4 regions of the Levilactobacillus yiduensis genome follow, and region 1 is predicted to be linked to each of the others. Evidence: predicted binding sites of a transcription regulator. Region 1 holds the regulator's gene; each other region holds the start of a gene.
What was found. The regulator LexA, encoded in region 1, represses DNA repair genes until DNA is damaged. The targets are predictions, from matches to a motif close to CNAACANNTGTTNG.
Positions count from the first base shown of each region.

Region 2: dinB (DNA polymerase IV) is a predicted target of LexA. The motif match lies at 2,039-2,052, and genes of this name have one in related genera.
Region 3: uvrC (excinuclease ABC subunit UvrC) is a predicted target of LexA. The motif match lies at 2,743-2,756, and genes of this name have one in related genera.
Region 4: NGM66_RS09875 (Y-family DNA polymerase) is a predicted target of LexA. The motif match lies at 2,323-2,336, and genes of this name have one in related genera.

Region 1 covers NZ_JAMXAZ010000009.1:89,401-94,039, reverse strand. Annotated here, with positions in the region: gene NGM66_RS07280 (hydroxymethylglutaryl-CoA synthase) at 1-894, shown strand, start outside; gene NGM66_RS07275 (hypothetical protein) at 1,011-1,604, opposite strand; gene NGM66_RS07270 (nucleoside 2-deoxyribosyltransferase) at 1,846-2,286, shown strand; gene lexA (transcriptional repressor LexA) at 2,358-2,987, opposite strand; gene NGM66_RS07260 (DUF896 domain-containing protein) at 3,181-3,429, shown strand; gene NGM66_RS07255 (YneF family protein) at 3,530-3,754, shown strand; gene NGM66_RS07250 (ABC transporter ATP-binding protein) at 3,891-4,639, shown strand, end outside.
Region 2 covers NZ_JAMXAZ010000006.1:54,825-59,463, reverse strand. Annotated here, with positions in the region: gene tgt (tRNA guanosine(34) transglycosylase Tgt) at 1-775, shown strand, start outside; gene yajC (preprotein translocase subunit YajC) at 847-1,296, shown strand; gene dinB (DNA polymerase IV) at 2,136-3,254, shown strand; gene NGM66_RS05045 (DHH family phosphoesterase) at 3,362-4,327, shown strand; gene NGM66_RS05040 (DEAD/DEAH box helicase) at 4,324-4,639, shown strand, end outside.
Region 3 covers NZ_JAMXAZ010000002.1:13,122-17,760, reverse strand. Annotated here, with positions in the region: gene clpX (ATP-dependent Clp protease ATP-binding subunit ClpX) at 1-657, shown strand, start outside; gene yihA (ribosome biogenesis GTP-binding protein YihA/YsxC) at 834-1,427, shown strand; gene NGM66_RS01670 (nucleoside triphosphate pyrophosphohydrolase family protein) at 1,430-1,729, shown strand; gene NGM66_RS01665 (SPJ_0845 family protein) at 2,466-2,654, opposite strand; gene uvrC (excinuclease ABC subunit UvrC) at 2,808-4,625, shown strand.
Region 4 covers NZ_JAMXAZ010000017.1:39,799-44,437, reverse strand. Annotated here, with positions in the region: gene NGM66_RS09885 (hypothetical protein) at 285-677, opposite strand; gene NGM66_RS09880 (hypothetical protein) at 691-999, opposite strand; gene NGM66_RS09875 (Y-family DNA polymerase) at 992-2,290, opposite strand; gene thiE (thiamine phosphate synthase) at 2,801-3,454, opposite strand; gene thiD (bifunctional hydroxymethylpyrimidine kinase/phosphomethylpyrimidine kinase) at 3,454-4,269, opposite strand.

The DNA of each region.
Region 1 (4,639 bases):
TACTTGGCCCACCTGTTAGGGCTACCCGCCAACACCCGCGCCATTGAATTGAAGCAAGCCTGTTACGGGGCGACAGCAGGACTACAGTTGGCGGCCGACTTTGTCCGGGTCCATCCGACGGCCAAGGTATTGGTCATTGGTGCCGACATCGCGCGCTACGGCTTGCGAACGGCCGGTGAGGTCACGCAGGGTGGCGGGGCCGTGGCGATGCTGATCACGGCTAACCCCCGTATCCTGGCCTTAGATGCCATCAGCAGTTACCACACAGAAGACGTGATGGACTTTTGGCGGCCGACCTACCGGACCGAAGCCCTGGTCGATGGCAAATATTCAACCAACGTCTACTTGGACTTCTTCAAAACGGTCTGGTCAGACTATCAGGCCCAGACGGCTCGGTCCATCGCTGATTTCTCAGCCTTTGTATTCCACTTGCCATTCACGAAAATGGGGCGCAAGGGGTTGCGGCAGATCTTACCGGAAGCGTCCACGCCCCAACAAGCAGCGTTGACGGCCGCCTTTGAAGCTAGTCAAGCTGACAATCGTGAGGTGGGGAACCTATACACGGGATCGCTGTATCTGAGCTTTTTGTCCCTGTTACGGCACGGTACGCTGACCGGTGGTGAACGGCTGGGCTTCTTCAGTTACGGGTCCGGCGCTGAGGGCGAATTCTTCAGTGGTGTGCTACAGCCGACGTATCGTTCCGGATTTGATGAGGCCTTCCTGGCGCAGCAGTTGGCCGACCGGCAAGCCGTTAGTGTGGCCGAATACGAGGCCATTTTCCAACAACAGTTAAGCAATGATGGTCGTGATACACAGTTGGCTGTTGGCGAAGTGACCGCACCATACTATTTAGCGGGGCGGCAACACCAGCAGCGACAGTACCGGCAACGGTGAATCCTGATAATTTTAGAAATTAAAAAGGCGTTTGGCGGAAATCGTCAAACGCCTTTTTACATAGGAACTTTAAATAGTCGAAATCAAATGCTACTGGTCACCGTATTTCGGTTGATCTACTCAAATTGGTTCTTCGTGAGGTAGCCGTCTTTGTAGACCAGGACGGGAGACTGCTTGCCGACTCGGATGATCAAGCTGTAGCCCTTACCTAAAGCCTTCTTCAATGAGGCACTGGTTTGGATGAAGTTGTGCGCGAACTTGGGCCATTTGGCTTGCTTGGCCTGACTCGGGTCCGCGTGGAGGGCCTTGATGGTCTTCTTTAGGCTGGTATTGGTAATGGTCAGTGTGTACGTCTTGGTTGCCTGGTCAAAGGTCACCGGCCCCAGCTTTTTCAGGGACTTAGCTAATTGTTGGGTGACCTGCTTTTCGGCATCTGCTTGGGTCATGGTGTGGTCGCTACTAGCAAAGGCCTGACCAGATTGCGAGCTGATGGCCGACGTTTTGGAAACGGCACTTTCGGTTGACTGGGCCCGCTGCTGATGGCCAGACCAGTAGGGCAGTTTCCAAACGGCACCGGCCGTGACCAGAATCGTGAGCACTAAAACGATCAGCGGCCCACGCCGGGATTCTCCCCGTCGCCCGGCGTTGATTACTGAAAAAAAGGTAATGACGATAAAAATGGCACCCAGAATCGCAATTCCTAAGAACATGTTAACCCCTCCGCATGATAAGTTAGGTTAAGTATAGCATGAAAGCGGTGAGGAAGGTTAGGACGTGTCGGCCAGAGCAAACAAAACGTGAAAGACTATGCAAACTCGAATATTTTCTTGGCTTCAGCAATGAAAACGGCTTCTCGGGGAATTATAACCGAATATTAATCAAAAATCCATCGCATAGAGTTAATGTTTCGGGTATAATAAAGACATTCAAGAGAGAAATGAGGAGATTCGATTGACTAACGTATACTTAGCAGGACCCTTCTTTGATGATGAACAGACTTCCCGGATCGAACGGGCAGAAAAGGCCTTAGCTGCCAATCCCCGAGTGGCCAACGTGTTTAGCCCTCGGTTAAGTGAAATTCCTGGCCTAGAAATGGGCACGCCTGAATGGGCGACGCAAACCTTCCAAATGGATGTTCACCAGATCGACCAGGCGGACGTTGTGGTTGCCTTGGTCGACTTCGTGGATGACCAGGTGGACTCCGGGACGGCCTTCGAGATTGGTTACGCCTTTCACAGCAAGAAGCCAGTCGTGGTCTTACACGAAAAGGACACCATCTTAAACTTGATGCTAGCGGAAGGGCTCCACGCCTACCTCCGCGAAGCCGAAGCCTTGGCTGCCTATGATTTTGCCACATTGCCAGAAAGTCATTACCAAGGTAAAGTCATTTAATCCGATAATTTCAGCAAAAAAGTCAGCCCTCGCAGATGGAGAGCTGGCTTTTTAACATAAGTATGCGGTCGTTAGTGGACGTCGTCACGGAATAGACCGACGACTTTGCCCAAAACGCTGACGTGATTCAAAATAATCGGGGCCATGGTGTCGTTTTCTGGTTGAAGCCGGTAGTGATCGGCTTCCTTGAAGAACCGTTTACAAGTGGCCTCATTTTCTTCCGTCATGGCAATGACGATATCGCCGTTGTCGGCGGATTGTTGCCGGCGGACGATGACCTGGTCGCCGTTTAAGATGCCGATGTTGATCATACTTTCGCCCCGAATCGTGAGCATAAAGAGCTGATCGTCATCATTTTCAAATTCAGGCGGAACGGGGAAGTAGTCCGTGGCTTCCTGAACGGCAAGGATTGGTTCGCCGGCCGTAACGGTTCCCAAGACGGGAATTCGCGTTTGTTCTTCGTGGACGCCTAATTCTTCTAACCCAGCGGGCGTGACTTCCAGTGCCCGGGGCTTGGTCGGGTCCTTGACTAACAGCCCCTTCTTTTCTAGGCGGGCGATGTGACCGTGGACCGTCGACGTTGAAGAAAGCGCAACGGCTTCCCCAATTTCACGGACAGTGGGGGGATACCCTTTTTCATTGACCCGTTCCCAAATGAAGCGGAGAACGGCGATTTGTTTGCTTTCAGAAGCCTTACTCATTTTTTCTGCCACCTCGTTCGTCATTCGTAGTTTTGTTTAGTGCAATTGTAGCATAGGTACCGAACGTTTTCAAACAGATGTTCGGTTAAATTGGTTGAAATTTGAAAATAACCCTGATATGATAGGTGTCGACTTGAATTTTCAAGGAAAATAACGTAACTAAACTCAAATACTTTTACAAGGAGGACTGTTCATGGCAGAACCCACAATGGACACCCTATTAACACGCATCAACGAACTCGCACACAAGAACAAGGCTGAAGGCCTGACGCCCGCTGAGAAGACGGAACGCGCTGGCTTACGGCAACAATATTTGAAGCTCTTCAAGGCCAGCTTCCGTAGCCAAGTTGAAATGCTGCAGGTCTACGACAAGAACGGCAAGGAAGTTACCCCTGAAAAGGTCCGTCAGATCCAACGCAACAAGGGCTTGCGGGACGATTAAGCGGTAATGGCGAGTCCTTTTTGGGATTCGCTCTTTTAATTTGGTTTAAGTTTGTGTAGAATTGTTAAATGAATGACTTCATCAAAGGAGGGGAAACGACTTGGCAACTTGGATCTGGATCTTAATCGTGATCGTCGTCGGTTTAGCCTGTGCAGCGGGTGGCTTTTTCGGCGCACGGAAGTACATGGAAAACTATCTGAAAGACAATCCACCAATCAACGAAGACCAATTACGGGCAATGATGTTGCAAATGGGCCAAAAGCCTTCACAGCGGAAACTTCATCAAATGATGAACGCCATGCAACAAAATGCACACAAAAAATAAGTTGGTTTTTTTGAGACTCGCTTCCAGTTTTCTTCCTGGAGCGAGTCTTTTTCGTTGTATTTTCTCAGATTTCCAGTAAAATGATAAAGTCTGTGCTATATTTTAATCATATTCTAATTTTTAAGGAGGGATGTTCGTGAGTATTTTTCGCAAATTATCTTGGTATTTCCGGTTGGAATGGCGGCGATACCTGGTCGGGGTCATTGGCTTGTTGCTGACGGCACTCATCGCGATTATTCCCCCGCGGATCATCGGGAACATGGTCGATGGCATTCACGGGCAGACCATGACGGGCCACGTGCTGGCCATGGACTTATTATTCGTGACGCTGGCGGCACTCGCCCAGTATGGCACGCGCTACATTTGGCGTAACGCCATCTGGGGTGGTGCGGCCCGGTTGGAGCAATTATTACGTAACCGACTGTTCAACCATTTCATGCAAATGGACCGGGTCTTTTACCAGAAGTATCGGACCGGGGATCTGATGGCCCACGCAACCAATGACTTGGAGGCCGTCCAACGGGTCGCCGGCGGCGGGATTCTCCAATTCGCCGATGCGATTATTACCGGGGGTACCACGTTGATTGCCATGATGGCATTGATCGACTGGCGGCTGACGTTATTGGCCATCGTGCCATTTCCATTTCTCGCGGTCATCTCGTGGTATCTGGGACAGAAGATTCACCGGGCCTTTGGGGAGTCTCAAGCGGCATTTTCGCGGCTGAACAATAAGGCTCAGGAAAGTATTAGTGGCATCAAGGTCATCAAGGCTCTCGGTCAAGATGACGCCGACGTTGCCGACTTTGACAGTCAGGTCGACCAGACCATTCAGATCAACCGGCGCGTGAACCGGTTGGATTCCATGTTTGACCCCGCCATTACCTT
Region 2 (4,639 bases), on a different contig from region 1:
CGACCGGCTCTTCTTGTCACCGGAAAAGGCCATCGATATCGAGAATAAATTAGGTCCCGACATCATGATGAGCTTGGACGAATGCCCGCCATTCTTTGAAAGTTATGACTACGTGAAGCATTCCGTCGAACGGACTAGTCGCTGGGCGGAACGGGGCTTGAAGGCCCATGCTAATCCAGATACTCAGGGACTCTTCGGTATCGTTCAGGGAGCCGGCTTCGAGGACCTGCGGCGGCAATCCGCCAAAGACCTGGTCAGCTTGGACTTTCCGGGATACTCGATCGGTGGGTTGTCCGTCGGTGAGTCCAAGGAAGAAATGAACCGCATCTTGGCGTTTACGACGCCATTATTGCCGGAAAACAAGCCACGCTATTTAATGGGTGTGGGGACCGCAGATTCCTTGATTGACGGGGTCATGCGTGGGGTCGACATGTTTGATTGCGTGTTGCCGACACGAATCGCCCGCAAAGGGACCTGCATGACCAGTCACGGTCGGCTGGTGGTCAAAAATGCCGTGTACACTCACGACTTTGGCCCCATCGACGACGAATGCGACTGTTACGTTTGCCGACACTACACCCGGGCGTACTTGCGGCACCTGTTCAAGGCAGACGAGGACTTCGGCCGTCGCTTGACCAGTTATCACAACCTGTACTTCTTGCATCACCTGATGAAACGGGTGCGCCAGGCCATTTTAGATGATAATTTACTAGACTTACGGGCAGAAGTGTTTGAAAAGTACGGCTACAATGCCGAACATCCGAAGAATTTCTAAAAATAATTGGACGGATTCCTTGGATTCTGGTAAAGTTGTCCAATAGATAGACCATAAAGGGGTGAACAAATGTGTTAGGAAACTTAACGATTGCTGCCGGTGCTGGTGGCGGTTACTCAACGTTGATTATCTTAGTTGTTTTCTTAGCGTTGATGTACTTCTTGATGTTGCGGCCACAACAAAAGCAACAAAAGAAGCACCGTGACATGATGAGCCAACTTAAAAAGGGTGATCACGTCATCACGATTGGCCGGTTACACGGTGTGATCGATGAAATCAACCAAGCGGACCAAACGGCAACTTTGGACTGTGATGGTATCTACTTAGTCTTTGACCTGCGGGCCATTGCGCAGGTAACGTCACAAGCACCGCAAGCTGTGACGGCCCCAGCCGCTGAAGAAAAGACCAGTGAAGCTGCTAGCGACGACAAGCCAGCTGACAGTGCCGCTGATGATTCAGCTAGCGACGCCAAAGCAACGGACGACGCTACCGAGTCAACTGATGATGACTCAGCTAAATAGTGCGAAAAGTACGGTCTCCTGGAGGCCGTTTTTTTTTCGCGATAAATTTCCCTTTACTGGTACTAACGAAATTAGCCGGAGAAAAGTAACCCTTTCGCTGAAGAATCCGTCGAAACATTTAGGCTAATCCCGACGTAACGGCAGTTAGCAGATAAATCTGATGTCATTTCTCGTAGGATAGGCGGCCATAAATGATTGTATTAGCGCGTTGCTTCCCAGGAGGCCAATGTTCTGTCCGCTAATATTGGTGAAACCATAAGCCTGCGTCAGTCAGGGATTTTGCCTGCTTATGGGAGACACCTCCAGCCTGCGGAGCGGTCTCTCGGCTCGACACAGTTGGCATCATCTCTGGCAGGTTGATGATTATCGGCAACACTGTGTTAGCTAAAGATTGATTGTCAGTTGGGCTGCTATCTGGGGCTAAGCTGACTGTTATTAGCATGCACACTTGTAGCCGAGAGTTCGCCAAATATGGGTTCAGCCGTGGGAGTTTCCTTAGTGGCGCGATCCATGCCACTTAGGAAACTGGCGTCTTTGAGACGCGGGTTCTCGGCTCAAAGCGAGGCCGAGACCGTTCCTCAGGCTCGGTCCGGTCCGCCCACCGCGTTCCGACCCATATTTGGCGGACGGTAGGCGGCCAGTTTCTAATACGAAATTGTAAACGACTAATCTTAACGTCATAAACCGCATAGCGACAATAGCTCTAGCCGAATTTCGTTTTCCAGCCTTAAGTAATTGAAGACAAACGTTTGTTTGGGTATAATTTAATTATTAAAGGGAGGTCACAATTTCTAACCAGTGGCCATGATGTAGATTGTCCAAGAAGGGGGGTGGCCCGCGTGGTGCCGGAGAAGTATACGCAACGCAAAATTATTCACGTCGACATGGATGCCTTTTACGCCTCCATTGAGGAGCGCGACCACCCCGAATTCAAGGGCCACGCGTTGATCATTGCTCGGGACCCCAGAACGACTGGCGGCCGCGGCGTGGTGACCACCGCCAATTACGTCGCCAGAAAGCTCGGTGTGCACTCGGCAATGAATGCCAACGAAGCCTTAAAGCTGGCGCCCAAGGCTACCTTTAAGACCCCAGATTTCCCGCATTACCGCGAGATTTCCGATCAGATTCACGCCATTTTTCATGAATATACCGATAAGATTGAAACCGTGGCGTTTGACGAAGCCTATCTGGACGTGACCGAGAACAAAAAACACCTGCATTCCGCGGTTCAGGTCGCCCATGAGATTCAAGTGGAGATTTTCGATAAGACGCATTTGACCTGTTCGACCGGGATTTCCTACAGCAAGTTTCTGGCCAAGGAGGCCTCGGACTTTCGCAAGCCGGTGGGGGTCAGCGTCATTTTGCCCGAGGACGCCCACGACTTCTTGATGGCGTTGCCCATTGAACGCTACCGCGGGGTCGGTAAGAAGACGGTGCCCAAGATGCATGAGCTGGGAATCCTGACCGGGGCCGACCTGTATCAGCGCTCGCAACTCGAGCTGATTCATGACTTTGGTAAATTCGGCTACGTGCTCTATCAGCGGGTGCGCGGCATTGATGAGCGGCCGGTCGAGTACCAGCGTGAACGCAAGTCGATTGGCAAGGAGCGCACTTACGGCCCGCCGTTGGCGTCGGTCGGCGAGGTCGAAAGCCAACTCCAGCGGCTAGCCGAAATGGTTGCCGTGACCGTTAAGCAAAAACAACGCCACGGCAAGACCTTGGTCCTTAAGTTGCGGGACAGCGAGTTCAACACGATTACCAAACGCGTGACCCAGACTGACTTCATTGAGAACGATGCCGCGGTGTACTACGACCTGGCGTTAGACCTGTATCACAGTGTGGCCAGCGCCGACGAGCAGGTGCGCTTGTTGGGCATCACGCTGACCGGACTAGCCGCGCAAACATTTGAAAATGTCCGCCTACCGCTGTTTGATGGCGATCGAACCGACCGTGACTGAACGAAAAGCCGTAAACTTTCTTTGAAATTAGGCGCCAAAACTTGTATACTGAAACGCGGTATCGACGCGTCTTGGTCGAAAAAATCGGATAGAAAACGGGTGAAATTATGGCTATTGAAGCTGCCATTTTAGAAGAAATCAAGAAATACCAAACAATTATGATTCACCGTCACCAACGGCCAGATCCTGACTGTATTGGGGCGCAGCTGGCCTTACGGGACATTTTACGGGCTAGTTTTCCCGATAAGAAGATCTTCGCTGTGGGCAAACACTATCCAGGCTTTGATTGGATGGGCCAGGCCGACCAAGATGTGCCTGACGATGCGTATCACGAGGCGTTAGTGATCGTTGTGGACACGGCTAACCAACCACGGATCGACGATGAACGTTGGTCAACGGGGGCGGCGGTCATTAAGATCGACCACCATCCCAATGATGATGCCTTTGGCGACATCCAATGGGTCTTGGACCAAGCGTCCAGCACCTCAGAAATCATGTACGATTGGTACGCCGCTAACCAAGCGGAATTGACGCTGCCAGACGATGCGGCACGGCTACTGTATGCCGGCATTATTGGCGACACGGGTCGCTTCATGTACCCCGCCACCTCCGCCAACACGTTTGCCGTTGCTGGCAAGCTGTTGACGTACAACTTCTCGATGACCGACGTCAACCAGGCGGAAGACGAAATTTCGCCCGCTATGGCGCGGTTGTCCGCTTACGTTTACCAGAACTTAGAAATTTTGCCAAGTGGGGCGGCTTATTTAAAGTTGACCGACGAAATCGTGGAATCCTTTGGCTTGTCGGCCAAGGATTCGACGTCCGCGGTCGTACCGCTACCCGGAAAGATCACCACGGTGGTCGCTTGGGCCATTTTTGTGGAATCCAAGGACAAGACGTTCCGGATTCGGCTCCGTTCCAAGGGACCATCCATCAATGAATTGGCGAAGAACCACGGTGGGGGCGGCCACGCCCTTGCCAGTGGTGCCACGGCCCACGATCAGGCAGAAATTGACCAGGTTATCCACGAGCTCGATGAGTTGGTGGCTAGCACTAAAGGAGAAAATGAATGACCGCAGATTTTAATGAATTCAAGCTACAGCCGTACATCATGACGGCGTTGCACAAGATTGGCTTCACCGAGCCGACCAAGGTCCAAGAAAAGTTGATTCCCGTGATTGCGGCGGGTAAAGACGTTGTGGGCCAATCACAAACGGGAAGTGGGAAAACCCATACTTTCCTGTTGCCGATTTTTAATCAATTAACTTCAGACAACCAGGTTCAGGCCGTGATCACCACGCCGAGCCGGGAATTGGCTTACCAGATTCACACGGCGGCCGAACAGTTGGCCGCAGAAGCCCCCTTTGAAATTCGCATTGGTAATT
Region 3 (4,639 bases), on a different contig from region 1:
GATGTTTCTGGTGAAGGGGTCCAACAGGCCTTACTGAAGATCTTGGAAGGGACCATTGCCAACGTGCCGCCTCAGGGTGGTCGGAAGCATCCCCAACAAGAATTCATTCAGATCGACACCACCAACATCCTCTTCATCGTGGGTGGGGCCTTTGACGGCATTGACGGTATCGTCAAGCGGCGTCTGGGGGACCAAACGATTGGGTTCGGTGCCGACACCAAGGAACAAGACGTCTTGGCTTCGGGTGATAGCCTGATGCAACACGTCATTCCAGAAGACCTGCTCCAATTCGGGTTGATTCCTGAATTTATCGGGCGGTTGCCAATTCTGACGGCGCTGGAAAAGCTGGACGAAAATGATTTAGTCCGGATCTTGACCGAACCGAAGAATGCGTTGGTTAAGCAATACGAAAAGCTCTTGTCGTTGGACAATGTCGACCTGCAGTTCCAGCCAGCAGCGTTACGTGAAATGGCCAAGTTAGCCATTGCCCGCAACACTGGGGCCCGGGGCTTGCGGTCTATCATTGAAGACGTCATGCGTGACATTATGTTTGACCTGCCAAGTCGTAACGATGTGGCCAAGGTCATCATCACGGCCGATACGGTCACGAATCACGCGGAACCTGAATTAGTTTTGAAGGATCAAAAGGCTTCTTAAGTTGAAGTCGCTGGGTGACCGAGGAGAAATCTTCGGTCACTTTTTTTACGGAAGCAAACGTTGGCGGGGCCGGGCTTTTGCCAAACGTCACCGAAAATCCCCACAGGTTTCCGCCATTTCCGGGGGCGTTGTGTGTTAGAATGGTGAAAGATATTTTGGAGAGGATGGACTAACTAATGGAAGTCAATCATGTAGAACTCGTCATGAGCGCGGTCGACCCCGTGCAGTACCCGACAACGGGATACCCAGAAATTGCCTTGGTGGGTCGTTCTAACGTGGGTAAATCCTCGCTAACGAACGTCCTGATCAACCGGAATTCCTATGCCCGGACATCGAGTCAACCCGGTAAGACGCAGACCCTGAACTTTTACAACGTGGAGGACCAACTCTACTTCGTGGATGTGCCGGGGTACGGCTACGCCAAAGTCTCAAAGACTGAGCGGGAAAAGTGGGGGACGATGATCGAAACCTACTTGACCCAACGCGACCAATTAAAGGGCGTTGTATCGCTGGTAGACGCCCGTCACGCCCCAACCGAAGATGATGTCCAGATGTACCGTTGGTTGGCCTATTACGGCCTGCCAACGCTGATTGTGGCCACCAAGAGCGATAAGATCGCCCATGGCAAATGGAACCAGGCCGTCAGTCGCATTAAAAAGACGATGGACCTGCCAAATACGGACAACATCATCATGTTCTCGGCCCCTAAGAAGATCGGCAAGGATGCCGTTTGGAATTGGATCGAGCAACAAGCCTTTGGGGAGGAATAGAAGTGGAATTTAACGAATATCAAAAAGCTGCCAACCGGACGTTGTACGGCAACGAACAGGTGCTAACGAATTGTGCTCTGGGCTTAGCCGGTGAAACGGGCCAGGTCGTGGATCTGGTCAAGAACTACACCTTTCACGGCAAGGACATGGACCACGACGCCATCGTTAAAGAAATGGGCGACGTGCTGTGGTACCTCAGCCAAATTTCTCAGTGGGCCGATATCGACTTCGAGGAGGTTGCCCAAGACAACATCAAACGGCTGAACGCCCGGTATCCGCATGGGTACCAACCGAATCACTAGCCAACCGCCTTCGATTGTAAGTGCAAAAACACTTAGTAATACCCAGCTGACAGGGACTCTGGATATTGAATCAGTCCACGCTACCACCTGCGGCTGTCAAAGATTTCGGTAGCTGTGGGGAACGTCAGCGGCCTGAGAATCGGTCCGCCGGCTCGGTTTGAAGCCTGACCAATCCCGTCAGTCTCCAAACGCGTCCCACGCTGTAAGCTGAGAAAACCGCTCAGCTAACACCGTTGTCACAGCAACCTACACCTTTGACTGCCTCCGGTTACGTCAGTGATTATCCACGAAGTTAGCAGGAGCATCGCTGGAATGGTAACATTCATCTACATTAGTGGATAGTCCGCCAGGTAGCCGTGAGTGAGCTAAATTTGGACTCAGCCGTGGGCGTTTTCAAGTGACCTGCTTGGAAACTGGCGTCTTCGAGACGTGATTTTCGGCTCGAAGCGAGGGTGAAGACCGCTCTTTGGCTTCGACCGGTCCTTCCCACAGCGTCACGGTCCAAATTTGGCGAACGGTAAGGCGGCCAGTACGGACTATCTGGTGTGCAGCTGTGCGGTCGACGGAGACTAAGACGATATCAGTAGTCATTACCTGTGATTCACGGCATCAGCCAGAAACGGTACCAGCTGTGCTGAAACGACTGGCTTTCCGTGAACTGACGGTGGCATCTGATTTTATCATAAGACACAAAAGGACCCACGCGGTAAATTACCGTGTGAGTCCTTTTCGCAACCTAGTCGTGTTCGTGTTTTTGCTCGTGCTTGATCTGGTCATCCTTGATCAAGCCCTTACCCTTCTTGTCGTTCTTGTGTTCATCGTTGCGCTTCAAGAACTTGTCACGCTTCACATCCGTTGGGTCCATTTGGGCAAATTTACCGAACATGGAATCCAGGTCGTCTTGACGTTTAACCTTTAATGCCAAAGCGAACCACCTCCTTGCTTTTTCAGTAATCATAGCAGAATTAGACCGATTTGTCATTTTTAAAGCGGCCAGGGGGTTTCGCTTGCACCAAACAGACATTCGGCCTATACTTTAAAGGCTTATCATAACGATTAAAAACGGGAGGGATCTTCCTTGGCGTCGGAATATTTGGAGCATAAACTAGCGTTACTGCCGGGCCTTCCCGGCTGTTACCTGATGAAGAATATTAACAGTCAAATTATTTACGTGGGTAAGGCCAAGAACCTGAAGAACCGGGTGCGGTCTTACTTCAAGAGTAGTCATACTGGCAAGACGGCCCAGTTGGTCAGTGAGATCGTCGACTTTGAAACGATCATCACTTCGACCGATAAAGAGGCCTTTTTGCTCGAAATCACGCTGATTCAAAAGCACCAGCCGTACTTTAACATCAAGCTGAAGCGGGGGACGGGGTATCCTTATATTAAGATCACCCATGAACGCGACCCTCAACTCCTGCTGGTCAGTGATATTCGCAAGGATGGCGCCTACTACTTTGGCCCGTATCCCAACGTTTATGCGGCCGAAGAGACCATGCATTTCTTACAGAAGGTTTACCCGTTGCGCCGGTGTACCGGTTACCAGGGGCGGCCGTGCCTGTATTACCATATGGGCCAGTGCTTGGGTGCTTGCTTCAAAGAGGTGCCCGAGGCCGATTATGATCACCAGATTCGTCAGATCAAGTCCTTTTTAAATGGCAACGTGGCACACGCCAAGAAAGAACTCAGCGAGCGGATGGCCAAGGCGGCTAGCGACATGGAATACGAGCGGGCGGCCGAGTTACGTGACCAGATCCGTTATATTGAAGCGACCGTGGAAAAGCAAAAGATTATTTCCAATGACAACACGCCCCGGGACATTTTTAACTTTTACCTGGACAAGGGCTGGCTGTCGATTCAGGTCTTCTTCATTCGCCAGGCGCGACTGATGAAACGCGAGAAGCGCCTGTTCCCAGTCATCAACTCGGCCGAAGAAGAATTGGCCAGCTTCATCGTTCAGTTCTATCAACGGAAAAACACGGTCCTGCCACGGGAGATCTTGGTGCCGGCCAGCATCGACCATGAGGTGATCGAAGAACTGCTGAAAGTGCCCGTTAGAACGCCGCAGCGGGGGACCAAACGGGATTTGCTGGAGATGGCCGGTAAGAACGCCAAACTGGTCTTAGACGAGAAATTTCGGCTCTTGGAGCTGGATGAAAGCAAGACCACGGGGGCAATGAAAGAAATCACTGATGCCCTGGGCATTGCGCCCGGTCACAAGATCGAAGCTTTTGACCACTCACACATTCAAGGGGCCGACCTAGTTTCCGCAATGGTCGTCTTCGTTGATGGTCAACCCAATAAGAAGTTGTACCGGAAGTATAAATTACGAACGGTCGATCACGCGGACGAAACGGCCAGCACGCTGGAAGTCATTCGGCGTCGCTATGGTCGGCTCTTAAAGGAACATGCGGCGATGCCCGACCTGATTTTGATGGATGGGGGCGACATTCAAATGAATGCCGTCAAGGAGGTCCTAGCCGACGAATTTGACCTGCACATTCCGGTGGCGGGGATGGTCAAAAATGACCACCATAAGACGGCCGACCTGTTATTTGGTCCCGACGACCACCACGTGCATTTGGACCCCAAGAGTCAGGGCTTTTACCTGGTTCAGCGGATTCAAGATGAGGTCCACCGTTTTGCCATTACCTTCCACCGGCAGGTCCACACCAAGCACTCCTTGAGTTCGCGGTTGGACCGGATTCCCGGTGTTGGGCCCAAGACCCGCAACAAGCTCTTACGTAAGTTCGGGTCGACCAAGAAGATCGGTGAAGCGGACGTCGATGACCTGCGGAAGTTAGGCATCAGTCAGACCGTGGCCCAAACCATCCATGTCACGTTAGCAGCGGAGACGGCTGAAATAAAAAGTCCGCGAACGCCAACCAATCTTTGACGTGGCGGCCGTTT
Region 4 (4,639 bases), on a different contig from region 1:
CCCCTTGGCTCGACCCGTCCGCCCACCGCGTTCCGGCTCATATTTGGCAGACCGGAGGCGGCCAGACCCAGCCGTCAATAAAGGTGTTAATCGCACAATCAGTACCGAACCAGTAAACAAACGGCCGCCGCAATGTTATACTGGCCCCGAGGTGGGTTTCAGCCCATCTGTGAAACACACCATAACTCAATCTCCAACAAAGGGAACACTGATGTCGCGGTCGGCATCGATGGTCCCTTTGCTAATCTTTGGTAACCAAAAACGTGCGCCGACCCTCGCTGTGGTCAGTGCACGTTTTTAGTTAGAACAACGCATCGGATTGCCGCCAACGCTACCGATTGGCATTTACCGGTAGGCAGCTGGCAAATGATTTGATCGTCAAACACCCCGGCAACCACGCCATCCAAGAGCTGGATCGTCTGGTTGTCATCCACCACGTTTAACTGCAAATGGACCGGCTGTTGACTGCGCCAGGCTGCGGCGAGTCGCTCACTGACGACCGCCGCAGTTTGTTCAGGCAAGGGCTGTTCCACCTGCTCGGCCGCATGCATTTTGGCCAAAGCACTGGTGTGGTCAGACAAGTAGAACCCACCCCACTTCAACATGCCGCGATCGTGATAATCACGGGCAAAGAAGTTCTGGGCGAGGTCGTCATTGTCAGTCTGATGCAAGATCATGACGCCTCGCTTCCTAACGAATCCAGCGCTGACTCAGGGGCCAACGCACCCGACCGAAGTCGACGAAATTCAGCGTGAGCGCCGTGTCCTGCCGCACCTGCGTCAGTACCCGTTCCAAGACGGCCAGGTCGGTGGTATGGAGCGAATGGAGCGGAATCGACCGTTCGCGGTGATTTTTTCGTTTGATGTCTAAGAAGAAATTGAAGACGTGGCCGTACTGGTTATTGATCACGTCCAAGCGATACTGACAGTGCCACTGGGCCGTGAATAGCGGTGCCAGTCGGCTTAAAATCAGCTGGGCTTCCTTGGTCTCATCAATCAAAGCTATTCCCCCCATTGTGACCGCCGACTAACGATGCCCGCCGCAACATGGTCCCGCCCTTGAGCAGGCTGCTGGCGGGAATCACGGCGGTCTTACCGAAACGATCCCGCAACTCGTCGATGACCCGGTCGAATTTATCGTCCTTGATCTGTCGCTGCGGGTCCTGAAATAAATCCAGTTGCAGGCGCCCACTGGGACTCAGACGCGACAACCCCACGCCCAAGTTGCGGACTGGTTGGCCGTCCCAATTATCCCGAAACAACGTCAACAATTCCCGGATGATTGTCTGAGCGTTGTCGGTCGGGTCAATGCGTCGGCTATGATTGAACCCGCTACGCCCGTCGTCGGCTTGGCCATCCCAAGCAAAGCCGACGTACAGGCTGATGCACCCTGTCTGTTGGTGGTGATGACGCATGCGAGCGGTCGTTTGCTGGCCAATCTCTCGTAAGACCAACTCAATCTCCCGTTGGACCTGATAATCGCGCGGCAAGACCTGCGAGTTGCTCCAGCTCTTTTCCTTGGGTGGCCGTACCTGCGTAAAGTGGCTACGGTCGATGCCCCAGGCCAGTGCAAAGAGTTGCGCGCCAATCAGGCCCATCGTCTGCTGCAGTTCATACGGGTTCACGTGGGCCAGCTCCCCCATACTGTGAATGCCCAGGCGCTGAAGATGCGCGGCGGTGCGGCGACCAATACTCCACACCTTCGTCAGGTTGGTGATTGGCCAGATGTAGCGGGGAAAATTCTCGTAGGTCAGGCGACCGATCAATTCGTGGTCGTGTTTGGCCTGCAAGTCCAACGCCAATTTCGCTTGGACCGGATTCTCCCCGATACCCACGGTGGTGTACAACCCCAACTCGTGGCGAATCCGTAGCTGAATCTTGCGGGCGACTTCCTCCGGTGTGCGGCCAAATAACCGCCAGGACTTGGTCATATCCAAAATGGATTCGTCAATGGAGTATGGAAATAGGTCGGCATCCGCCACGTACTCACGGAAGATTTTATTGATGGCAAGATTCTTTTGAATGTACAAGTTCATCCGCGGCGGTACAACTAAGATACGGGAATCATGCGGCACTTCGTATTGGCGCGACACATTACTGATACCAAAGAGTTTCTTGGCCATCGGTGACGTTGCCAAGACCAGCCCTGAGCCCGTGTTATCGGCCTCGGACATCACGACGATGATCGACTGTAACGGATTCAGTCCCCGCTCAACGCTCTCGACGCTGGCGTAAAAGGACTTGTTGTCGATCATAAAAAACAGACCGTGTGGCTCTTGCGAATAGTCCATGACGTATTCCCCCTCTCGTTGTTCTCATTATACGAACACTTGTTCTAATTTACAAGGGGAACAGGCAAATTAATTTGTCGTTTTTTATCTGCTAAATGTGATTCATCTCACAATTAGCAGGCGTAAGTCGTAACCAATTTGGGGAAATATTTTGACATTCCCTAAACCAAATCGGTCAGTTAGCTTACTCACCCATTTGGACATTTTATTAACGAATATATTGCAGAATGGTCATATTTTAATAGCTTTTATTTGGTAGTCGTGTTAGAATGTACTTGTGAAGTTAGCCCTAGTCAACTAGCTTCCTCAACTTTGGAACAGGTCTGGTTTGCCGCACTTAAACACGGTGAAATCGGGCCTGTTTTTTGTTGTTTTAGACGATAAAACCGACTGTTACAGGTATTTCAGAGTGGCTAAGACAGCATCCTTACCAATTTAAATGATTTACGGGTCTCCACAAAAAAACACGCCCCCCGTTCAACACAATTTGAACGTGAGGCGTGTCCGTTTCTATTTGGCAAAGGCTTGGCGCATGGCTTGCGTGTCCGCATACGGGTCGGTACTCTGCGTCAACAGGGTAATGACCGCAACGCCCGCCGCTCCGGTCGCCGCAATGGCTGGCAACGACTTGACCGTCACGCCGCCAATCGCCACGATGGGCACGTTGGCCTGTTGCACGAGTGCGGCCAGACCATCGACGCCCATGGCCGGATCCGCGTCGTCCTTGGAAACGGTCGGATAGATGGGACCGCTCCCGATGTAGTCGATGCCGCCGATCTGGTTGGCCGCGGCAACTTGCTCAGCCGTATTGCACGACAACCCCACGAACATCCGCCGACCATCGACCTTTTTGATGACCTGCTGAATCTTCTGGTCGCTCTGACCCACGTGAATGCCGTCCGCATTGAGCAGGATGGCCAGATCCACGTCGTCATCCACGATAAATGGCACATTGGCCTCATGGCATTGCACGCGCAAATCGCTTCCCAGCGCCACCCGCTGCTCCTCATTTAACGTGCTAGCACCCTTGTCTCTGAACTGAAACGCCGTGATACCGGCATCCAGCATGGTCGCTAACACCTTGCGCAAATCTTGACCGGGAACGTCTTGGCTCCCCGCCACAAAATAGGCCCGTAACAGACCTGATTCAAACGTCACTGACATTATTCAGCGCCTCCTTGATTGTAAGCCCAATGATTCAACGGTCCGTGACCGTGGCCGACCGCGATTGGATTGGCGATGGCCGCCGTCACGTAGTCCTTGCCGATGCGAATGGCCGTTTCAAAGTCCTTGCCCTTCGCCAGTTCGGCGGTAATGCAAGACGACAGCGTGTCACCCGTGCCGTGAGTCCGCACCGTATCGACCCGTGGTGCCGTCAGCCAAAATGACCGACCGTCCGCCAATAAGACGAAATCACTGGCCTTGTCCGGCGTGGCTTCGTGACCACCCTTGATGATGATGTTCTTGGCCCCCAAGTCTTGCAGTGCGACTGCCGCCTGTTCCATGTCAGCCGCCGTGGTGATCTTTTGCTCAGTCAAGCGTTCGGCTTCCGGTAAATTCGGCGTCAACACATCCGCCAGTGGGACCAATTCCTCACGTACCGTGGCCACGGCATCATCTGCCAACAACGCCGCGCCCCCCTTGGCAATCATCACCGGGTCAACCGTCAATGGGCCGAATTGGTATTTCTTCAAATTTTCCACGACGCCATGCACGTGAGCCGCATCGGCCAGCATCCCCGTCTTGCAGGCCCGAATCTTCAGGTCGTCCGCCAAAGACGCGAATTGTTCGTCGATCAGCTTTTGCGGCAAGGCCATAAAGTCCTGCACGCCCAGTGTATTTTGCGCGGTTACCGCGACGATAACGGCCGTGGCGAAGACGTTGCGCTCCTGCATCGTCTTCAGGTCAGCCATCACGCCGGCCCCGCCACCGCTGTCCGTCCCAGCGATCGTTAAGGTTTGTGGAAATTCATTTGCCATGGTTACCCATCCCTTCTGGTTCTGTTGCATTTTTTGATAACTTTTAAATTGTGTAGAGCTGCTCGCCTACGGCTGCCAGGAGTTCCGCCTGCTATGGGGGACACCTTCAGCCTGAGAAGCGGGCTTCCGGTTCGCTTCAAAGCCTCGCCAAACCCGCGAGTCTTCGAAGTCGCCCCACGCTGTAGGCTGAGAAAAGACCTCAGCCAACACCGTCGACACAGCTGGCTCCACTCCTGGCCTCCTCCGGCTAATACTTGTGACATTCAGCAACCAAACGTCAGCCCATTGTCTGACCACCAGCGTTGCCGTCTCAAGTAGCCGTTGCAAGCGACCACCACCGGAGCTGTGAGTGGCGCGAAATCTAGGCTCA